3 regions of the Mesorhizobium sp. ISC15 genome follow, and region 1 is predicted to be linked to each of the others. Evidence: riboswitches for the same ligand, from Rfam matches in the RefSeq annotation. Region 1 holds a riboswitch; each other region holds the start of a gene.

The links. A riboswitch is a leader RNA that binds a small molecule or an ion and turns the genes downstream of it on or off. The one in region 1 is predicted to bind thiamine pyrophosphate.
Region 2: linked by a shared signal. The riboswitch ahead of thiB (thiamine ABC transporter substrate binding subunit) and the one ahead of RPG13_RS29575 (ABC transporter permease) in region 1 are both predicted to bind thiamine pyrophosphate.
Region 3: linked by a shared signal. The riboswitch ahead of RPG13_RS27000 (YkoF family thiamine/hydroxymethylpyrimidine-binding protein) and the one ahead of RPG13_RS29575 (ABC transporter permease) in region 1 are both predicted to bind thiamine pyrophosphate.

What each region holds. Positions count from the first base shown of each region.
Region 1 is NZ_JAVSPX010000001.1:6,113,825-6,121,237, forward strand. It holds gene RPG13_RS29550 (CHASE2 domain-containing protein) at 1-111, shown strand, start outside; gene RPG13_RS29555 (hypothetical protein) at 272-475, opposite strand; gene RPG13_RS29560 (superoxide dismutase family protein) at 676-1,185, opposite strand; gene RPG13_RS29565 (sulfite exporter TauE/SafE family protein) at 1,334-2,110, opposite strand; gene RPG13_RS29570 (hypothetical protein) at 2,205-2,402, opposite strand; TPP riboswitch at 2,397-2,509, shown strand; gene RPG13_RS29575 (ABC transporter permease) at 2,630-3,430, shown strand; gene RPG13_RS29580 (ABC transporter ATP-binding protein) at 3,427-4,185, shown strand; gene RPG13_RS29585 (ABC transporter substrate-binding protein) at 4,182-5,195, shown strand; gene RPG13_RS29590 (LLM class flavin-dependent oxidoreductase) at 5,192-6,487, shown strand; gene RPG13_RS29595 (ABC transporter ATP-binding protein) at 6,664-7,413, shown strand, end outside.
Region 2 is NZ_JAVSPX010000001.1:692,951-700,363, reverse strand. It holds gene RPG13_RS03510 (ABC-F family ATP-binding cassette domain-containing protein) at 57-1,877, opposite strand; gene RPG13_RS03505 (thiamine diphosphokinase) at 1,879-2,523, opposite strand; TPP riboswitch at 2,626-2,740, shown strand; gene thiB (thiamine ABC transporter substrate binding subunit) at 2,784-3,794, shown strand; gene thiP (thiamine/thiamine pyrophosphate ABC transporter permease) at 4,028-5,647, shown strand; gene thiQ (thiamine ABC transporter ATP-binding protein) at 5,644-6,417, shown strand; gene RPG13_RS03485 (M48 family metalloprotease) at 6,717-7,413, shown strand, end outside.
Region 3 is NZ_JAVSPX010000001.1:5,590,677-5,598,089, forward strand. It holds gene RPG13_RS26985 (NAD-dependent succinate-semialdehyde dehydrogenase) at 1-880, shown strand, start outside; gene RPG13_RS26990 (aspartate aminotransferase family protein) at 916-2,295, shown strand; gene RPG13_RS26995 (alcohol dehydrogenase family protein) at 2,304-3,413, shown strand; gene RPG13_RS27000 (YkoF family thiamine/hydroxymethylpyrimidine-binding protein) at 3,423-4,031, opposite strand; TPP riboswitch at 4,022-4,133, opposite strand; gene RPG13_RS27005 (aspartate aminotransferase family protein) at 4,480-5,856, opposite strand; gene RPG13_RS27010 (NAD(P)/FAD-dependent oxidoreductase) at 6,131-6,712, shown strand; gene RPG13_RS27015 (hypothetical protein) at 7,042-7,413, shown strand, end outside.

The DNA of each region.
Region 1 (7,413 bases):
CCGGTTGTGCAGGCGGGTGTGTTTGAACTGCAAGGCTTCAAGGGCGAGGTGTCGATTTTCACCGTTCCGGAGATATACCCCTCGTCGCGATCTGCCGAGGAAGTCGTATGATGTTTGGCACCGGCTCAACTCGCTACCTCATTGGCAGCCGGCGAGCGAAAGCCAAGGGCGGCGGAAATCCGATGGGCCGCCTGGGCTACCATGTCGCCCAGTTCGCTAATGCGTTCTTCCGGCACCCGGTTTTCCGGGGCAGCGATGTTCAGAGCCGCGATTATCTTACCCGGTGCCACGAAAACCGGTGCGATTGATCGGCGCCGTTCGGGCCCAGGATGGCGAAAATCATGCCGCGCGGCACATCCAGATCGACACCATCGACGGCGCGCAGTTTGCCGAACGTTTTGACCAGGCCGCGGGCGGAAATGGCTGACTGGGCAAGACCCGTGGAGGACAAGCCCATAGGAGAAGTATCGTTCATGGCAATCATCCGGCAGTCGCAAAAAACCAAGGACCGAACTTCGGCCTTCGGCTGTCGTCAATTCCTCGGCAGGCGCACGAGCTTATCGTCTGGCTTGTCGTCATGCCACAGGCTCCGACCATGGACCACTACCTCGCCGCTGAGGCTGAAGAGCCGTTCAGATCATACGTCGGACGGATCTCTACTCATCGCTGGGTTTCTCATTCGATCACGGCGCAGGCCTGACGATTTCCGGCATCACCGGCAGGCTGGCTTTTGTAGTCATCCTGTCCGCCGTGGATCATCAATGCCTTGCCTCGTATTGCCGTTTCTCCACCGTCCAGTTTGACCATGCTGTTGAAAGCCTGGGCACGCAAAACGCCGTCGGCGCCGACTCGCTGATTTGGCATGTCGCCCGCGTGCGGGCCTTTTCCAGTGAGATATCCATGTTGGGCACTCGTCGGATTGAAGTGCCCACCGGCCGAGTCATGGCCGGTCTGATGGTCGCACTTTCCGGTTTCATGAACATGGAACGCGACCCATTCACCCGCCGGCAGTCCTGTTACGTCCAACGCTATCAGCACACCCTGCGCTGTCTCGGTCAGCGTGGCCGTTCCGTTCTTCTCGCCAGCCATGTTGACGAATTCGGCTTTCGCGGTCGCGGTGTCCTGAGCCGCTGCAGGCATCGCGACCGCCAGCGCCAATCCTGTTGTTGCAAGCAAATTTTTCATCAGTTGGCCTCCGGTTGTACAAGGACCCCAAACAACAACGGGGCCTCTTCGTTCCATTTGGGAATGTCTCCGGCACGGCCGCCAGAGAAGCGGGTGATGCGTAGAACTCGATAGTCTCCGTGTATAAGTGAAATTTCACGACGTTGGTTTACACCAATTCGAAGAGTTCCGCGGTTTGCCAACCTGCCAGCAGCATGATGACAACGCCAACGAGTCTGAGAAGCGTCTTTTCTGCGATTGTTTTCACTACCAATCCGGCCATCGGCGCTGCGACTACGCCGCCAACGATCAAGCCGGCAACGGAGAGTAGATTTTCCGTTAGCTCTCCTGCCTCCTCCCAATGGCCCGTTAGTAACGCAAACAAGAAGGTCAGAGACACCGACAACGTGATGAGGAACTCGCTGGCATTGACCGTACCAATAACGTAGCGGGGCGTGCCGCCAAAACCGAGAAGGCCCGTCGTTACGATGGGTCCCCATCCGCCGCCCCCTGCGGCATCGAGAAATCCGCCACCAAGCCCAAGGGGAGGTACCACGCCTGCAGGGACCGGATTGCTTGGGATCCGCCGGAATGAACGGAACAGGAGCCAAGCTCCGACAAGCGCAAGGTATGTGGTCACATATGGTTTCATGATGGCTCCCTCGAACGAGGTGAGAACAAAAGCGCCGAGAACGCCGCCGAGCACGCCAAATGGCATCAGCCGCCAGAAAAGCTTCCAGTCAATGTTGCGGTGATAGAGGTGAGCCGAACCTGAGGCCGCGGTGGTAAACAGTTCAGCTGCGTGAACTGACGCCGAAGCGTGAGCAGGAGACACGCCAAACCCCAATAGTGTAGTCGAGGAAACCACGCCGTAGGCCATGCCGAGAGCCCCGTCCACAGCTTGGGCTACAAACCCCACAATCGCAAAAAGAATGAATTCTTGCATTTGACTCTCCGATAAGGCGCGGGGTCACAATTGGCGATAGAGAAACCCGCTGCCTACAACGTATGCAATTATATCTACACGCTTCCACAATTCATCAAACGCGTGGCATCGATAATGGTGACGACGAACGGAAAACGATCCGCTCGACCGACGCCTTTCCCAATCCCGACAGGATGCCGGTTTCTGTTTTGCTCAAATGTCCCTGCTGGAACCGCAACCTCCTCTGACGTGAGGTTTCACTGGCCGGACGCAGGCTTGCAGCTCCACCCTTTATCTGTTTAATTGCCGCCATCCACAGGGGTGCTCCGTATCGTCGGGGCTGAGAGATGGGCTGCAAGCCCGTAAACCCTAGAGCTGATCTGGATAATACCAGCGGAGCGAGGCGGGCGATGTTTTCTGGCGCACAGATCTTTCTTTTTCCGATGTCCGGCGATTTCGTCGGCCCGCTCGATGGCCATAACCTCAAGGTCTCGGCCAACGGCCCGACCCCGCGCTGATCTTTCGCGCCAGAGGTCTCGCATGTCCCAGCCTTTCTCCGCCGCGCCGCGAATCGCAGCCTTGTTCGCCAAGGTCGGACCGGCCTTGTTGTCGGTCGGCACGCTGGTTTTGGTTTGGGAGCTCTATGCGCGCATCTCGGGCATCTCGCCCACGACGTTGCCCGCGCCGTCACGAGTCCTCTTCCAGGCCATCCTGCAGCGCCAGGCGCTGTTCGACAACACCGTGCCGACGATCAGCGCCACATTGGCGGGTTTCGCGTGCTCGCTGGCCGTTGCCTTCATCCTTTCGGTGCTGATCGACTTCTTCAAGCCGCTGCGCCTCGCCCTGTTCCCGGTGTTCGTCATCAGCCAGACCCTGCCGCTGGTGGCGATCGCCCCCCTGGTCGTTCTTTGGTTCGGCTTCGGGCTGACGCCGAAGATCATGCTGGTCGCGCTCGTGACCTTCTTTCCCATGCTGGTCGCGCTGGTGCAGGGTTATGAATCGACGGATCGGGACATCTCGGCGCTTCTGAGTTCGATGGGCGCTTCCCGCATGCGCATTTTCCTGCTGGCCCGCCTGCCCTCCTCGCTGCCCTATTTCTTCGCCGGGCTGCGCATCTCGATCACCTATGCCGTGGTCGGCGCCATCTTCGCGGAATATGCCGGCGCGGCCAAAGGGCTCGGCATCTACATGCTCAACGCCAAGAACAATTTCCGGCCCGATCTCGTGCTCGCGGCGGTGCTGGTCAGCGCCTTGCTCACGCTGGCCCTGTTTGCCGCCACGGTGCTGATCCAGCGCGCCGCCATGCCATGGGAGCGGCTCGATGCCGCACGAAAACCATGAGCAGGCGGCTGGAACTGCGCCAAGTCAGCAAGAGTCTTGGCGATATCGACGTGCTTGCCGGCATCACCCTGCACGTCGAGCCGGGCGAATTCGTTTCAATCCTCGGCCCCTCCGGAGCCGGCAAATCCACGATCTTCAGGTTGCTGACGGGCGATCTCGATGACTACGGCGGCGATGTCGACTTCGACGGCCGGCCACTGGCCGAAGCGCGACGACCGTTTGCCTTCATGCCGCAGCGCGATGCCCTGATGCCTTGGCGCACGGTTATCGACAACACCGCGCTCGGTCTTGAAGTGCAGGGCATGTCCCGCAAGGCGGCCCGCAGCAAAGTAGCACCGCTCTTCGGGGAATTCGGCCTTGCCGGCTTCGAGCATAAGTATCCCGCACAGCTCTCGGGCGGAATGCGCCAGCGCGCTGCGCTGCTGCGCACCGTCGTGCAGGACCGCGCCATGCTGTTGCTCGACGAACCGTTCGGCGCACTCGACGCCCTCACGCGCACCGGCATGCAGCGCTGGCTTCAGACGATGTGGGACCGGCACCGCTGGACCGTCGTGCTGATCACCCACGATGTCCGCGAGGCGGTCTTCCTGTCCGATCGCATTTATGTGTTGAGCGGCCGCCCTGCCCGCGTGCTGCGCGAAATCGCCATACCTCTTCCGCACCCGCGCAAAGGTCTTGCCTCGGCGGAAGCCACCGCCATCGAAGCCGACATCCTCGATACCCTTCTCGATCCACAGCTCGCCCAAAGGACATGACCATGCTTTCCAGACGCCTCTTCATCGCTGTCGCATTAATCGCCGGGCTCGGACCCGTCACGCCCGTCTTCGCCCAGCAGACTGTCACCGTCGCTCTCGACTGGACGCCGAACACAAACCATGTCGGACTCTATGTCGCCCGGGCGAAAGGCTTCTACGCTGAGGCCGGGCTCGACGTGCAGATCCTGCCCTACGTCGACACTGCGGCCGGTACGCTGATCGCCAACCGCGTGGCCGATTTCGGTATACTGGGATCCATAGGATTGTTCACCCAACGCACGGCCGGCGCCGACCTCGTCGCCACCTACGCCATCATGCAGACGGAAACCGGCAGGCTGGCCTTCAATGCGGACCGCGCCGATATACAATCCCCCAGGGACCTGGACGGCCTGACCTATGGTGGTTTCGGCAGCGCCTGGGAGAATGCGCTGATCGGCACCATCATCCGTCATGACGGAGGCGAGGGCAAATTCGAAACGGTGACGCTGGGCACCTCTGCCTATGAGGCCTTGGCCAATGGCGCAGTCGATTTTACGCTCGAAGTCTACACTTGGGAGGGGATCAAAGCGGAGCTTGACGGCAAGGCCCAGCGCGCCTTCCGCTACGCGGATTTCGGCGTGCCCGACCAACACACCAATTTCATTGGCTCGAGCCGCGCCTACCTCGAGAAAAACAAGGACACGGCAACCGCGTTCATCGCCGCGACTAGGCGCGGCTACGCGTTCGCCGTCGAACATCCGAAAGAAGCGGCTGACATGCTGATCGGAGCAAACAGCGACGTGCTGACCAACCGTCCGTTGATCGAGGCATCACTGAAGGCGCTGGTCGACGGCCACTATCTACAAAGCCCCGCCGGGGCGATCGGCACGATCGATCCCGCAAAGATGGAGGCTATCGGCGACTACCTGTTCAAGGCCGAAATCCTGCGCGACGGCGATGGAAACCCGGTCAGCGAACGACCCGATTTCGCGGCCTATTACAGCAACGCCTATCTGGCCGACCAAAAATGAGCCCGCCGCGGCGCATGCATCTCAATGCCGTGATCTTCGGCCTCGGCAGTCACGAGGCCGGTTGGCGCATGCCCGAAAGCGACCCGCTTGCCTCGACCAGCCTGGCCTACTGGGTCGATATCGCCCGGCGCGCGGAGGCTGCCGATTTCGACGCTCTGTTCCTCGGCGATGTGCTGGCCTTGCAGGGTGGTGCCGATCGGCATCTTTCCGACGCGATGGATCCGCTGCTGATCCTATCGGCGATCGCTGCCGTCACCAGCAGGATCGGACTGATCGGGACTGCATCGACCAGCTTCGATCACCCTTTCCACCTCGCCCGGCGCTTCGCCTCTCTCGACCACATCAGCAAAGGCCGTGCGGGCTGGAACATCGTCACCTCGTCCAACGTGCTCGAGGCCCGTAACTTCGGACTGGACGCCATGCCGGAGCATGACGAGCGCTATGCCCGCGCAGCCGACGTGGTCGACGCAGCCATAGCGCTCTGGCAAAGTTGGGCTCCCGATGCGCGGACGCCGGACAAGGCCGCCGGGCGATACTTCGATCCTGACAAGGTCCGGCCCGTCGATCACGCCGGTCCGTTCGTGCGCACCGCGGGCCCGCTCAACGTGCCGCGATCGCCCCAAGGTCGGCCGCTCCTGGCGCAGGCCGGCTCGTCGGAAGCTGGCCGCGCCTTCGCCGCCCGTTACGCCGACATCGTGTTCACCGTCCAGGCGACGCTGACGGAAGCGCAGGACTTCTATCGCGACATCAAATCACGAGCGGCCGCCGTCGGGCGCGATCCAGACACGGTCCTGGTCTTTCCGGGAATCGTTCCGATCGTCGCTCATACCAGGCAAGCAGCCGAAGAGCGGCTGGCCGCGCTGAATGGCTTTACCGTGACCGGCCATGTCCTTGCCAAGCTCGGCGAATTCCTCGGCGAGGATCTAGCCGATGCCGAGCTCGACGCGCCGCTACCGCCCCTGTCGAGCGCACGGCCGAACCAGTCCAGCCAGAGCCGGGTCGGCGTGCTGGTCGGAATCGCAAGGCGGGACAGGCTGACACTAGGCCAGTTGCTCATGCGCCTCGCAGCTGGCCGCGGTCATCTGCTCGCCGTCGGAAATGGCCGCGACATCGCCGACACGATGCAGCAATGGTTCGCGGGCCGAGCGGCCGACGGCTTCAATGTCATGGCGCCCGTCATGCCCGCCGACCTGCAAAGCTTCGTCGACGAGGTAATGCCTTTGCTGGAGCGTTCGGATGTTTTCGGCGCCGGGCGCACTCTTCGCCAGCGATACGGTCTTCCGACGCTTTAGGGTCCAGAGTCCAGATCCAATCCCGTTCGTCCGATCAGAGCGCCGTAAGCCGCCAGGCGCTGCTTTGCTGCGCGGACAGGTCATCACCGTCCCGCCCTTTCGAGCATGCCGGAATTGACACCCTCGCACAGGCATGCTCCTGGCAATCCAGACCTTCGAACAGAAAAAGCGTCCCAATGCTTCGTAGATTTTTCTCCTACTACCGCCCCTGGAAGGGTCTGTTCATCCTGGATTTCTGCTGTGCGGTTCTGTCTGGCATGCTGGAACTTGGGTTCCCGATGGCAGTCAAGGTGTTCGTGGACGACCTGCTGCCGACGCAGCAATTGCTGCTGATCCTTGCTGCGTCGGCCGGCCTGCTTGCCATCTATGTGCTGAACACCGGACTGATGGCGGTCGTGGTTTACTGGGGTCATATGCTCGGCATCAACATCGAGACCGAGATGCGTCGGAAGAGCTTCGATCACCTGCAGAAGCTCTCGTTCCGCTTCTATGACAACCACAAGACCGGCCACCTCATCGCCCGCGTCACCAAGGACCTGGAGGAAATCGGCGAGGTCGCCCATCATGGTCCCGAAGACCTGTTCATCGCGATCATGACCTTCCTCGGCGCCTTCGCACTGATGTTCCTGGTCAATCCGCAGCTTGCATTGATCACAGCGGCAATTGTGCCGCTGGTCGCCTGGGTGACAAGCCGCTATGGCGCGCGCATGACGCGCAACTGGCAGGCGCTTTACGGGCGGGTCGGCGATTTCAATGTTCGCATCGAGGAGAATGTCGGCGGCATGCGGGTGGTGCAGGCGTTCGCCAATGAGGACCACGAACGCAATCTTTTCGCGCGCGACAACGCCAGCTACCGCAAGACCAAGCTCGATGCTTATCGCATCATGGCCGCCAGCACGTCGCTGAGCTACATGAGCATGCGGTTG
Region 2 (7,413 bases), 5.4 Mb from region 1:
TCGTCGCTCCAATCTACAAATAATTGTCGATCGATCGGCCCGCGGCCGAACGCTCCTCATCCCTCCATTTCTTCCCTTAACATTTCAAGTTCCAGCCATTCCTCCTCAAGCGCGGCCAGCGTGGCTCTTTCCTTGTCGAGGGCGGCGATGGTCTTCTGGAACGAGGCCGGATCGCGCTCGTAATAGGCCGGGTCGGCGATGTTGTCCTCCAGCCGTGAGATCGAGGCGGTCACCGCCTCGATCTTCTTGGGCAGCGATTCCAGCGCGAATTTCTGCTTGAACGACAGTTTCTTTGCCGGGCCCTTCGGCGCAGCTGCTTCGGTCCTGGCTGCCGCCGTCGCTTCGCTGGTCTCGGCCTTCGTCCGCGCCTTGCGGTCGTCCAGCCTGGTGCCGCCGCGCTGCGCCAGCATGTCGGAATAGCCGCCGGCATATTCGATCCAGCGGCCGCCGCCGTCCGGCGCGATCAGGCTGGTCACGGTGCGGTCGAGGAAATCGCGGTCGTGGCTGACCAGGATGACGGTGCCGGCAAAACCGGCGACCAGCTCCTGCAGCAGTTCCAGCGTCTCCATGTCGAGATCGTTGGTCGGCTCGTCGAGCACCAGAAGGTTTGCCGGCCGTGCCAGCACGCGGGCCAGCAACAGCCGCGCTCGCTCGCCGCCCGAAAGCTCACGCACCGGCGTGCGCGCCTGTTCCGGTTTGAACAGGAAATCCTTCATGTAGGAGACGACGTGGCGCTGCTCGCCATTGATGACAAGGTTCTCGCCGCGTCCGTCGGTGAGGTATTGCGCCAGTGTCTCTTGCGGATCGACCGCCTCGCGCTTCTGGTCGAGTGTGGCGATCTCCAGATTGGTGCCGAGCCGCACCGTGCCTGAGTCCGGTTTCAATTCGCCGGTCAGCATCTTCAAGAGCGTCGTCTTGCCGGCGCCGTTCGGCCCGACCAAGCCGACGCGGTCGCCGCGCTGAATACGGGTCGAGAAGCCCTTGACCACGGTGAGGTCGCCAAAGCTCTTCTCGATGTTCTTGGCCTCGATCACCAGCTTGCCGGATTCGGCGGCGTCGCTGGCCACCATGGTCGCCGCGCCCTCGGCGCCGCGATGGCCACGAAAGCGCTGGCGCATGGTCTGCAACTCGCCGAGCCGGCGCATGTTGCGCTTGCGTCGCGCCGTCACGCCATAACGCAGCCAGTGCTCCTCGCGCACGATCTGGCGGCCGAGCTTGTGCTGCTCGCGCTCTTCTTCTTCCAGCACCGTGTCGCGCCATTCCTCGAAATGGCCAAAACCCTTGTCGAGACGGCGGGTCTGGCCGCGGTCGAGCCAGACGGTGGCGCGTGACACGCGCTCGAGGAAGCGGCGGTCGTGCGAGATGACAATCAGCGCCGAAGAGGTGCGGGCAAGCTCCTCCTCCAGCCACTCGATGACCGACAGGTCGAGATGGTTGGTCGGCTCATCGAGGAGGAGAATGTCGGGCTCCGGCGCCATGACGCGGGCAAGGGCAGCGCGCCGCGCCTCGCCGCCGGACAGGTCGTTCGGTCGTTCCTCGCCGGACAGGCCGAGATGCTCCATCAGATAGGTGGCGCGGTAGGGGTCATCGGCGGGTCCAAGCCCCGCCTCGACATAGGCGCGGACGCTGGCGAAACCATCCATGTCTGGCATTTGCGGCAGGTAGCGCACTGTCGCCGAAGGCTGGCGGAACATCTCGCCGTCCTGCGGCTCGATCAATCCCGCAGCGATCTTGAGCAACGTCGACTTGCCCGAGCCGTTGCGGCCGACCAAAGCGATCTTGTCGCCCGCCGACGCTGTCAGTTCCGCCCCGTCGAGCAGCGGCGTGCCACCAAAAGTCAGCTTTATCCCGTCGAGATTGAGAAGTGGCGGCGCCATGTCAGCTTTCAGGTAGGGGAAAAGGATGGGCGAGCAACAGCGCGCGGCCGCTGCCCAGCGCGATTTCGAGCCGGCCCTTGACCTCGTTGGAAATGGTCAGCGATGAGCCGAACGCGACCTCGACGTGGTTCAGCGGCCATTTGGCGCCGGTAACGGTCAAGCCGGAAAGGTCGGAGAAGCCGAGGATCGAAAACAGCGTGCTGTCGGCGTAGTCGAAGCCGGTCTTTCCGGGAAGCAAGGGGATGCCTTCCTGGGCGCCGCTGGTCAAAAGCACCTCTATGCCTGCCTCGGCCAGCCGGATGCTGAGCGCGAGGTGCAGGAAGGCGTGGTCGGTGCGCTTGCCGCCGAACGCGCCGGCGAGCACGAGCCCGGTCGCGCCGCGTTCGAGCGCAGCGGCGATAGCCAGCTCGCCGTCGGTCTTGTCCTTTTCTGCCGGAAACACCTGGCGGGGCACGGCGGCCAGATCGTCCGGCAAGTCCGCCGGCACCGAATCGAAGTCGCCGACCCAGAGTTCCGGCGTCAGCTCCAGCGTCCGGGCATGGCCGATGCCAGCGTCGGCGGCGATGACACGGGAGCCTTCGACCTGGCGGTCGAGCAGCGGCGTGCGGATAAGATCGCCGCCAAGCAGGATGGTGAATTTGCTCATATGCGTGGCCCTTACCAGCCCTGCTTGCGAAACGGAAGGCCGCGCTCCAGATGCCCTGCAAACTTCAGCTTGCGCAGCACTTCGGCCGGGCCTATGTGTCGAAACGCTCTAACGGGGTGCTGGACGTGATCTTCGCGGACCAGCTGAGAGGCAACCATGCCAACCCGCTGAACCTGATCCGGTTTGTACCGGCGGAGGGATTAGACGTTTCGGACAGCCCGACGCCTCAATTCCTTTCAATGTGAACGAAGGAGGCGCCGATGCGCACGTTTTCATACTCTCTTGTTTCGGCAATGCTGCTTGCCGCGTCCGTTCTCGGCACCGGGCCAGCATCCGCGCAGGAGAAACTCACCGTCTATACCTATGAGAGCTTCACCGCCGACTGGGGTCCAGGCCCCGCGGTCAAGAAGGCCTTCGAGGCGGAATGCGGCTGCACTCTCGATTTCGTTGCGGTCGCCGACGGCGTCGCGCTGCTCAATCGCGTCAGATTGGAAGGGGCCGCGACCAAGGCCGACATCGTGCTCGGCCTCGATACCAATCTGACGGTGGAAGCCAAGGCTACCGGCCTGTTTTCGCCGCATGGCCCGGTATCGGACGTCAAGGTGCCGGGCGGCTGGAGCGACGATATTTTTGTGCCGTTCGACTATGGCTATTTCGCCGTCGTCTACGACACCGAAAAGCTGAAGACCCCGCCGAAGAGCCTGAAGGAATTGGTCGAGGGCGATGCCGATGAGAAGATCGTCATCCAGGATCCGCGCACCTCGACGCCCGGTCTCGGCCTGCTGTTGTGGGTGAGATCGGTCTATGGCGACAAGGCGCCGGAAGCCTGGGCCAAGCTCAGGGCAAAGGTGCTCACCGTGACGCCGGGCTGGAGCGAGGCCTATGGCCTGTTCACCAAGGGCGAGGCGCCGATGGTGCTGTCCTACACCACGTCGCCGGCCTATCACATGGTCGCCGAAAACACCGAACGCTATCAGGCGGCGTCCTTCGAGGAGGGCGAGTACCTGCAGATCGAGGTTGCCGGCATCACCACGACTGGTGCGAGGAACCCGCTGGCGGAAAAGTTCCTGGCCTTCATGACCGGTCCGAAATTCCAGAACGTCATTCCCGAGACCAACTGGATGTTTCCTGCCGGCAAGACCGACAAGCCGCTCAACCCAGCCTTCGACAAGCTCGTCAAGCCGACCAAGGCCTTGCTGTTCAGCCCCGAAGAGGTCGCCGCCAACCGCAAGGCCTGGGTCGACGAATGGCTGGCGGTGATGAGCAAGTAGCTTCTGATTGACGATGATCACTCTACGGCGCCCCCCTCTGTCCTGCCGGACATCTCCCCCACGAGGGGGGAGATCGGCCATCATGCCGGCTTTCGCCAATCTCCGACATTGCCGGAATGAGCGGAGCGCTGAACCTGCCAATCTCCCCCCTCGTGGGGGAGATGTCCGGCAGGACAGAGGGGGGCGCGAAGGAACGCAATCCTCGCTAAGAATCTCGAATCTGGTGGTCTAGCGTGCAACGCGCGCCATCATCGGATTCCCGCGTCACAGCTGGCATTCTCGCGCTTGCGGCAATAGCACTTTTGATCGGTGGAGCGTTCGCCGGGCTCATCGTCGAAGGCGCCCGCGACCCGTCCGGCGCCGCGTCGGCCTTCGACCCCTATCTCTTCCGCGTTGTCCGTTTCACCTTATGGCAAGCGCTACTGTCGACACTGCTGTCCGTCCTGCCGGCGCTGCTCGTTGCGCGGGCGCTGTCGCGGCATCCGTGGTTCTTTGGCCGCGGCCTGATCCTGCAGCTCTTCGCCGTGCCGCTGGCGCTGCCGGCCATCGTCGCCGCGCTCGGCATTCTGGCCCTCTATGGCCGTGCCGGCTATTTCGCCGGCCTGCTCAGCGCGATTGGCGGTCAGGGTTGGCCGGGCATATACGGCCTGTCCGGCATCCTCGTCGCCCACGTCTTCTTCAACCTGCCGCTGGCAACGCGGCTGTTCCTTGAAGCGCTGGGGACAGTGCCGGCCGACCAGTGGCGGCTGGCGAGCCAGCTCGGCATGGGCGCCAGACCCGCCTTCCGGCTGATCGAATGGCCGACGCTGCGGGCGGCGCTGCCGGGCGTCGCCGGGCTTGTCTTTATGCTGTGCATCACATCCTTCACCATCGTGCTCACGCTGGGCGGCGGGCCGCGCGCGACGACACTGGAGGTCGCTATCTACCAGGCGCTGCGTTTCGATTTCGATCCTGCCCGCGCGGTGACGCTGACACTGCTGCAGATCGCGCTGACCTTCGTCGTGGTGCTGGTGTTGATGCGGCTCGGCGCCAACACCGTCGGCGATGCCAACCTGTCGGTGGCACCGCGCCGGTATCTTTCGGCAAGCGTCGGCGAGACCGTGCTGAACGCAGCATTGATCGTTCTGGCATTGCTGTTCGTCGCCGGGCCGATGGCGGCCACGGTGATGTCGGGCCTTGGCGCCGATCTTGGCCGGCTGGCGGGCGAGAGCGCTGTGCGGCAAGCGACGCTGACCAGCGCAGTGCTCGCCTTGCTGGCGGCGCTGCTTTCGGTGGCGCTGTCGCTGTCGCTCGTCATGGGACGACGGGCACTGGCCCTGAAGCGTCGCGTCGGCGCCAAGACGCTGCTCGAGCATGCCACCGATACCGGCGCCGGCTTCGTGCTCGTCGTGCCGCCCATCGTCATCGGCGCCGGCTGGTTTCTGCTCCTGCGTACCGTCAGCGACGTCTTCGCGATCGCCCCTGTCATGGTCGTCACCGTCAACGCGGTGATGGCGATGCCGTTTGCCATCCGCGCTATTCGCCCCGGCTATGATGCGGCGAGCGAACGCCACGAACGGCTCTGTTTGCTGCTTGGCATTTCGGGCTGGAACCGGTTCCGGCTGATCGACTGGCCGTCGCTGCGGCGGCCGCTCGCCATGGGTTTCGCCTTTGCCATGGCATTGTCGCTCGGCGATCTCGGCGTCATCGCCCTGTTCGGTAGCGACTCCCTGCAGACACTGCCCTATCTCTTGCTGGCGCGCATGGGCAGCTACCGCACGATGGATGCCGCCGGCCTAGCGCTGCTGCTCGGCCTGGTCTGTCTCGCGCTTGTGCTGGCCGCGGATCGGCTGGGGCGGGGAGAAAAGACATGACGCTCAGCAGCGCTGAAAACGGCACGGCTGTGCGGCTGGAAAAGGTCTCGTTCAGCTATGGCGAAGCGCCGTTTTTATTCGATGTCGCGTTCGCCGCCTCGAAGATCACTGCGATCATGGGGCCGAGCGGCTCGGGAAAATCGACGCTGCTCAATCTGGTGGCCGGCTTTGAGACGCCACGATCGGGCCGCGTGCTGATCAGCGGCGCCGATGTCGGCGCCAAACCGCCTTCGACGCGGCCCGTGTCAATGGTGTTCCAGGAGAACAATCTCTTCGCCCATCTTTCGGTCGAACGAAATGTCGGCCTTGGCCGCTCGCCGTCGCTCAGGCTGGCTGAGGCCGACCACGTGGCAATCGCGGGGGCACTCAAGCGCGTCGGCCTTGCCGGCAAGGAACGGCGTCTGCCGCGCGAACTCTCCGGCGGCGAGCGGCAGCGTGTCGCACTCGCCCGCGTCCTCGTGCGCGATCGGCCGGTTCTTTTGCTCGATGAGCCGTTCGCCTCGCTCGGGCCGGCCTTGCGTGACGACATGCTCGACCTGGTAGCCGGCGTCCATGCGGAGCGGCGCATGACGGTGCTGTTCGTCACCCATCAGCCGGAGGACGCCCACCGTATCGGCCAGGACATGGTGTTCCTGGACAATGGCACGGTTGCCGCGACGGGGACTGTCGCCGATTTTTTCACCAAGGCTGGACCGGAAGCATTCCGGCGTTATATCGGTGCAGGTCCGTTTGGCCAAGGATCACGAGATGTTGCCCGGAAGCGGACATAATTTACGGCCAAACCGGCTTCAGGCGATGTGGCGTTTGCTTGCCTTGGTCAAAGTAGTGTGGCTAGGTCCTCCGATACTGGTCCGGCATAGACTGTGATTTGCCACTACAGTGCCGCGTGTGCTCGTGCGCGCGAAGGATGCTGTGGCAGTTTGATTTTGCGCATGATCCTTTTCTGAAAATCGATGCCCGATTTTCGGGGTCATGTGCCGAGACCCGAAAGGAAGCTGTTCTGCCGACCGGCACCGACAGAGTGAGAAGGAAACCGCTGGCGCGCTTCCTCGCGCTGGCCGGCTTTGCCATGGCGCTGGCAAGCTGCCAGATGTTCACGCCTCCGGACGTTCAGGAATCCGGCTTCCAGCCTTCCAGCAAACCGATCACGGTCGACAATGTCGCCGCTAACAGCAAGCTCGCCGAAATGGCGAAGGCGCAGCATCCGCGTATCCTCGCCACCTATGGCGGTGAATATTCCGATCCCAAGCTCGAGCGCATGGTCGCCAAGGTCGTCGGCCGCCTGACCGTGGTGTCGGCCAACCCGACCCAGACCTACCGCATCACCATCCTCAATTCGCCCAACGTCAACGCTTTCGCATTGCCGGGCGGCTATCTCTACATCACGCGCGGCCTGTTGGCGCTGGCCAACGATTCGGCCGAGCTCGCCGCGGTGATCGCGCATGAGATGGGCCACGTCACTGCCAACCATGGCTTGCAGCGCCAGCAGCTCGAGGCCGAGGAGGGGTTTGCTACGAAGGTCGTCTCGGATGTGCTCGGCGACAGCCCGACCGCCAAGGCGGCACTGATCCGCGGCAAGCTGCGGCTTGCCCAGTTCTCGCGCAATCAGGAGCTGGAGGCCGACGGCATCGGCATCAAGTCGATCGGCGAGGCGGGCTTCGATCCCTTTGCCGCCGGCCGCTTCCTGCAGTCCATGTCGGCCTACACCGATTTCCGCTCGATCAGCGGCGCCACCGACGCCAGCCTCGACTTCCTGGCGACGCACC
Region 3 (7,413 bases), 520 kb from region 1:
GCTGGCCGAGCTCGGCGAACGCGCCGGCCTGCCGGCAGGCGTCTTCAACGTTCTCACCGGCAAGGCTTCGACCATCGTTGGGCGGATGTGCGAAGACGCTCGCATGCGGGCCATGAGCTTCACCGGCTCGACCGAGATCGGCAGGCTGATCGCGGCGCAAAGTGCGCCGACGATGAAGCGGCTGGTGATGGAGCTTGGCGGTCATGCGCCGCTGATCGTCTTTGCCGACGCCGATCTCGACAAGGCTGTGACCATAGCCGTCGATGCCAAATTCGCCACGTCCGGCCAGGATTGCCTCGCCGCCAACCGCATCTATGTCCAGCGCCCGATCTACGATCGTTTCTGCGCCGCCTTCGCCAGGCGCATCGACGCGTTGCGTACAGGCAATGGCCTGGCCGATGACACCGACATCGGGCCCTTGATGCACGAGCGCGGCGTCAAGAAGGTCGAGGAGCAGGTCGCCGATGCGCTCGCCCATGGCGCACGCTGCCTCACCGGCGGCAAACGCGATTCTGCAGGACCGCTGTTCTACCAGCCGACCCTGCTGGCCGATGTCACCGACGACGCGCTGATCATGCGCGAGGAAACTTTTGGTCCGGTCGCCGCGGTGACGCCCTTCGACAGCGAAGAGGAAGTCGTCGCCCGCGCCAACGCCACCGAGTACGGCCTCGTCGCCTATGTCGTCACCGAGAACGGCGGCCGCCAGTTGCGCATGGGCCGCGCGCTCGACTACGGCATGGTCGCCATCAACCGGGTCAAGATCACCGGCGCGCCGATCCCGTTCGGCGGCGTCAAACAGTCCGGCATCGGCCGCGAGGGCTCGCGCCATGGGCTCGAAGCCTTTACCGATCTCAAATACCTCTGCCTGGATGTGGCCTAGGCCGCGCCCCACACTTTTCCTTAGGAGTAAAAAAGATGCTCGACCAGTCCAACGAACTCGCCGCTTGGGACCGCGACCACTTCTTCCATCCCTCGACCCATATGGGCACCCACGCGCGCGGCGAGAGCCCGACCCGCATCATCGCCGGCGGCGAAGGCGTCACCATCTGGGACAATAATGGGCGCAAGAGCATCGATGCTTTCGCCGGGCTTTACTGCGTCAATGTCGGTTATGGCCGCCAGAAAATCGCGGATGCCATCGCCGCGCAAGCCAAGAACCTCGCCTACTACCATGCCTATGTCGGCCACGGCACCGAGGCGTCGATCACGCTCTCCAAGATGATCATCGACCGCGCCCCGCAAGGGATGTCGAGGGTCTATTTCGGCCTCTCCGGCTCCGACGCCAACGAGACCAACATCAAGCTGATCTGGTACTACAACAACGTGCTCGGCCGGCCGGAGAAGAAGAAGATCATCTCGCGCTGGCGCGGCTATCACGGCTCCGGCGTCATGACCGGTTCGCTGACCGGGCTCGACCTGTTCCACAACGCCTTCGACCTGCCGCGTGCGCCGATCCTGCACACCGAGGCGCCCTACTATTTCCGCCGCGCCGACCGCTCGATGAGCGAGGAGCAGTTTTCCCAACACTGCGCCGACAAGCTCGAAGAGATGATCCTGGCCGAGGGCCCGGACACGATCGCCGCCTTCATCGGCGAGCCGATCCTCGGCACCGGCGGCATCGTGCCGCCGCCCGCCCTCTACTGGGAAAAAATCCAGGCGGTGCTGAAGAAGTACGACGTGCTGCTGGTCGCCGACGAAGTGGTCACCGGCTTCGGCCGGCTGGGCACCATGTTCGGCTCCGACCATTACGGCATCAAGCCCGACCTGATCACCATCGCCAAGGGCCTGACCTCGGCCTATGCGCCGCTGTCGGGCGTCATCGTCGCAGACAAGGTCTGGCAGGTGCTGGTGCAGGGTTCCGACAAGCTCGGCAGCATAGGCCATGGCTGGACCTATTCGGCGCATCCGATCTGCGTTGCCGCCGGCGTCGCCAATCTCGAGCTGATCGACGAGATGGACCTGGTGACCAACGCCGGCGAGACCGGCGCCTATTTCCGCGCCGAACTGACGAAAGCCGTCGGCGGCCACAAACATGTCGGTGAGGTGCGCGGCGACGGCATGCTGGCGGCAATCGAGTTCGTCGCCGACCGGGACGACCGCGTGTTCTTCGACGCCTCGCAGAAGATCGGGCCGCAGGTCGCGACCGCCCTTGCGGCAAGCGGCGTCATCGGCCGCGCCATGCCGCAAGGCGACATTCTCGGCTTCGCGCCGCCGCTCTGCCTGACGCGCGAAGAGGCCGACATCGTCGTGTCGAAGACGGCGGATGCGGTGAAGAGCGTGTTTGCCAACATCTGAAAACTGACATGAACGCCATGACCAAAACCCTCCCCGCCACCATGGCCGCCGTGCAGCTGACTGGTCACGGCGGACCGGAAAAGCTCGTCTACCGCACCGACGTGAAAGTGCCGTCGCCCGCCCCTGACGAAGTGCTGATCAAGGTCACCGCTTGCGGCATGAACAACACCGATGTCTGGGTGCGACAGGGCGCCTATGGCACGGAGGAAGATGCTGCCGCCGTATCGACCTGGCGGCGTCAGGGCAACACGCTGACCTTCCCGCGCATCCAGGGCACCGACACGGTCGGCCACATCGTCTCAGTCGGCGATGGTGTCTCGCCGAACCGTATCGGCGAGCGGGTGATGGTCGACTTCTCCATCTACAACCGCGACGACGATTCACTCGCCGACATCGACTATATGGGCCACGGCCGCGACGGCGGCTATGCCGAGTATCAGACCGTGCCGGCCGAGAACGCCCATGTCGTCGACACCGAGTTGACCGATGTCGAACTCGCCACCTTCTGTTGCGCCTATCTCACCGGCGAGCAGATGCTGGAACGTGCCGCATTGAAGGCCGGCGAGCGCGTGCTGGTCACCGGCGCGTCGGGCGGCGTCGGCTCCGGCATCGTGCAGCTGGCGCGGGCGCGCGGCGCCGTCCCCTATGCAGTCGTCGGCAAGGGCAAGGAACAGGCCGTGCTCGACATCGGCGCCGAGGCGGTGATCACCCGGGGTGTGGCCGACCTGCCGGCTGCGGTAAATGAGGCAACCGGCGGCCAGCCGATCGACGTGGTTGCCGATCTGGTCGGCGGCGCGATCTTCAACGATCTGCTGCGCATCCTCAGGCCCGAAGGCCGCTACACCACAGCCGGCGCAATTGCCGGCCCGGTCGTGCAGCTCGATCTGCGCACCATGTATCTCAAGCAGTTGCAGTTGCACGGCTCGAGCCAGGGCACGCGGCACGACTTCCGCCGTATTGTTCGCTACATCGAAGACAAGAAGATCCGGCCGCTGGTCGGCGGCGTCTACAGGCTCTCCGATTTCCACCGCGCCCAAGCGGATTTCATCGCCAAGGATTTCGTCGGCAAGCTGGTGGTCGTTCCAGACGCCATTTCGGATCTCGCAGCGACCCGTTGATAGCCAACACTAACAAGGACTCGGGCTGTTCGCCGACACGGTGAGATCGAGCGCGACATGGCCTTGCGGCGCGCCGAAACGAAGGAAGGCTTCCGACAGCGTCGCGAACACCGGTCCGGCATCGCCTCTCAGCTTCGTGCAGAAATTCTTCGACCTGTCGAAGACGCCCGAAATCTTGAGGAAGTCGATGCAGCCGTAGATCTCATCCATGTGATGGCCCTCGCCGAGCGGATAGAGCGAGAACTGCGCGGCGACCTCTTGTCCGAGTTTTTTCGCACCATCGACATGCGCCCGCGCCGCGCCGATGCGCTCGGCCAGGGACAGCTCGTGGCTGCTGCCGGAAATCGGTGTGCAGATCGGATCGTCAGGCTCGCCCGGACAGCCGCGCGACACCGTCGCCGACAACACGCAATGCAAGCCACTCGCCGCCGCCGATGCGAAGAGGTCGCGCATGGCCGGGAAAAGCTGTTCCGGCGGGCCGACGATCAGCGTCGAGATGTCGTCGGTCTCGATGCGGAAATTCGGTCGATACGGATCGAGCGCCGAAAGCGCCCCAAGGATGACGCCGACGAAATCGTCGCACATCGGATACAGGGAAATCTGTGCACCTGAAAACATGGTCGCCTCGCTCCGCTGGCATTACCCAGATCAGCTTGAGGGACCGAAGGCTTGCACCCACCATCTCAGCCCCGGCAATACGGAGCGCCCCTGTCGATATGGGCGACGTAGCACCCGCGCAACGGATGTTCAAGTGTGGCCCAGGGCAATCGTTCCCAGCAATCGCTTCAGACCAATTACCGAGCTTGGCGGCGCCGCCGAAGCTGCCGATCTCCCCCCTTGCGGGGGAGATGCCGGCAGGCAGAGGGGGTGCTTCCCTCCGACCTGTCAATCGATCGCAGCCGCGCCCTCAAGCTGATTCGGGTTGGCAAGGCTGAAGTCGAAAGTTGGCGATCCTTCACACCCCCTCTGTCCTACCGGACATCTCCCCCGCAAGGGGGGAGATTGGATACCGCTTCGGCTTCGCCAATCACCAAGGCCCATTCAGCTCTGGCTTTGGACGACCTGATCAGCTCTGTGATCCGACCTGCTTGACCGCGGCTTCGAGCGATCTTTCAAACGCGTCGATCATCTGATCGACCTGGGGCTCTGCGATGATCAGCGGCGGGCAGAAGGCCAGCGCGTCGCCCATGTTGCGCGAGATGACGCCGTTCTGCTGCATGAAGCCGTTGACAAGCCCGCCCAGCGCGCCGGCCGTCTCCCACGGCGTCTTGGTCACCTTATCGCCGACCAGTTCGACCGCCGCGATCAGGCCGACGCCACGCACCTCGCCGACAAGCGGGTGCGAAGCGAGGTTGCGCAGCCGTTTCTGCATATGCGCGCCGACCGTGCGCGCATTGCCGACAAGGTCGCGCTCCTCGATCAGCTTCAGGTTCTCGAGCGCGACCGCCGCCGCGACGGGATGGCCGCCGCCGGTGAAGCCATGACCGAAGGTGCCGATCCGATTGCTTTCGTCGGCAATCGGCTCGAACATTTTCTCGTTGATCAGCAGGGCCGAGATCGGCAGGTAGGAGGAAGAGATCTGCTTCGACAGCACCATGATGTCAGGCCTGATGCCGAAGGTCTGCGAACCGAACATCTCGCCGGTTCGGCCAAAACCGCAGATGACCTCGTCGGCGACGATCAGGATGTCGTACTTCGACAGGACCGCCTGTATCTTCTCCCAGTAGCCGGCCGGGGGAACGATGACGCCGCCGGCGCCCATGATCGGCTCGCCGAAGAAGGCGGCGATGGTTTCCGGGCCCTCGGCCAGGATCAGCTTTTCCAAGTCGTCGGCAAGCCGGCTCGAAAACTGCTCTTCGCTCTCGCCTGGCAGCGCCTCGCGCCAATGGTGCGGTGTCGACGTGTGCAGCACATTGGCGATCGGCAGGTCGAAGGAAATGTGATTGTTGGGCAGGCCGGTCAGGCTTGCCGAGGCGATGGTGACGCCGTGATAGCCGCGAATGCGGCTGATGATCTTCTTGCGTGCCGGCTGGCCGAGCGCATTCGACCGGTACCAGATCATCTTCATGGCCGTGTCGTTGGCCTCGGAGCCGGAATTGGTGAAATACGCCTTGCTCATCGGCACCGGCGCCATCTGCACCAGCTTCTCGGCGAGATCGATCAGCGGCGAATGCGATTTGGAGCCGAAGTCGTGATAATAAGGCAGCTTGGACATCTGGCGCACCGCCGCATCGACCAGCCGCTTCTCCGAGAAGCCGACCGCGACGCTCCAAAGCCCGGCCATCGCCTCGATGTAGCGGTTGCCGGCCAGATCCTCGACATAGATGCCGTCGCCCTTCTCGATCACGAGCGGCCCTGCCTCCTCATGCTTGCGGGCATTGGTGTAGGCGTGCATGTGGTAGCTGATGTCGCGGGCTTCGGGAGAATTCGGTCGTGCGTCCATGATGGTTCCTGTCCTGCATGCCGGGACTAGGCCCTGCCGCCGTTTCGGCGCGTATCGCCTCTTGCATTATGCTGTTGGATGCATCTGTTTCTCGTAAGGGTGTCAAGCCCTTTCCGAAGGGCTGGCGGGTGGACGCAGACATGCTGAATTTCAGCTTCGAGGTCGCAGAACGCGAGAACCTGCGCGGAGCCGCCTATGCGCATCGCCGGATCGTGATCGTCGAACGGCTCACCGGCAGCACAACAACAAGGCTGAGGTGGCCCGATCATGGACCATGTCGACTGCATCGTGGCCGGCGCCGGCGTCATTGGCCTCGCGATTGCGCGAGAGATGGCGCAACGCGGCCCTGGACAACCTGATCCTCGAAGCCGAGAACGCCATCGGCACCGGGACCAGCTCGCGCAATTCCGAGGTCATCCATGCGGGCATCTACTATCCGGCCGGATCGCAGAAGGCCCGGCTCTGCGTGGCAGGCCGGGAACAGCTTTACCGTTATTGCGAGGAGCGGGCGGTTCCGCATGCGCGCTGCGGCAAGCTCATCGTCGCCACAGATGCCGAACAGGAGCCGGCGCTTGCTTCCATCCTGGCCAACGCCTCTGCTTGCGGCGCGGGCGACCTGACACCCTTGACCGCAGCAGAGGCACGCGCGCTAGAGCCCAAGCTGCGGTGCACGGCCGCCGCCCTGCTGTCGCCCGCCACCGGCATCATCGACAGCCACGCCCTGATGCTTGCTTTGCGGGGCGACGTAGAGGAGCACGGGGGCACTCAGCCTCAACACCCGCATCGTCTGCGGCCGCATCGAGGGTGGGCGCATCGTTCTCGACACGGTCGACAGCACCAGCGGCGAGCGCTTTGAGATCGTCACCGCGCGCTTCATCAACGCCGCCGGGCTTGGCGCCACGACGCTTGCCCGCTCACTTGACGGGCTCGACCCGCAATTCGTGCCGGAACTTCGCTATGCCAAGGGCAATTATTTTTCGGTCGCCGGCCGGGCGCCGTTCTCGCGGCTGGTCTATCCCATACCCGAGCCGACACCGCGCGGGCGTGCCGCTGCCAAAGGCATAATCCAAACGCCCGTAAGCCATCCGTAAGCCGGGGTCGCAGAACCTCGGTCCGTCGATCACAGCCGATCACCGGAAGCCTCGAGCTCTCCGGAACCGTCGGCTCCATGACGAGGAGGGTTCGATGCGATTCGACAACGATCACGCGCCGCTCCGCCGGGACGACGCGCTATCCGAATGGCATACTGCCTCGGCGCTGGCCGAGCTCTTGTCCTTCGAGCCGTCGAGTCTCGACGCGAAACCGAAGGCTGCGGGTCCTGGCCGGACCGCGGAGGCGCTTTCACGATTTGCGGCGGCGATCCGGGCGCGTATGGCCGGTCCTGGCGGCTACTACAATCTTGGCAACGCGCTCGGGCTGGTGATGGGCGTCACGATCCAGCTCGCCGCCCCTCAGGGATCCGGCATGCGCGGCGGCGCCGCGCTGTTCGACTCTTTCGCTGGCAGCAGCAGTGCGGTGGCGCTGACCTTGGCAACGCTGGTCTTCTTCTGCAGCGGC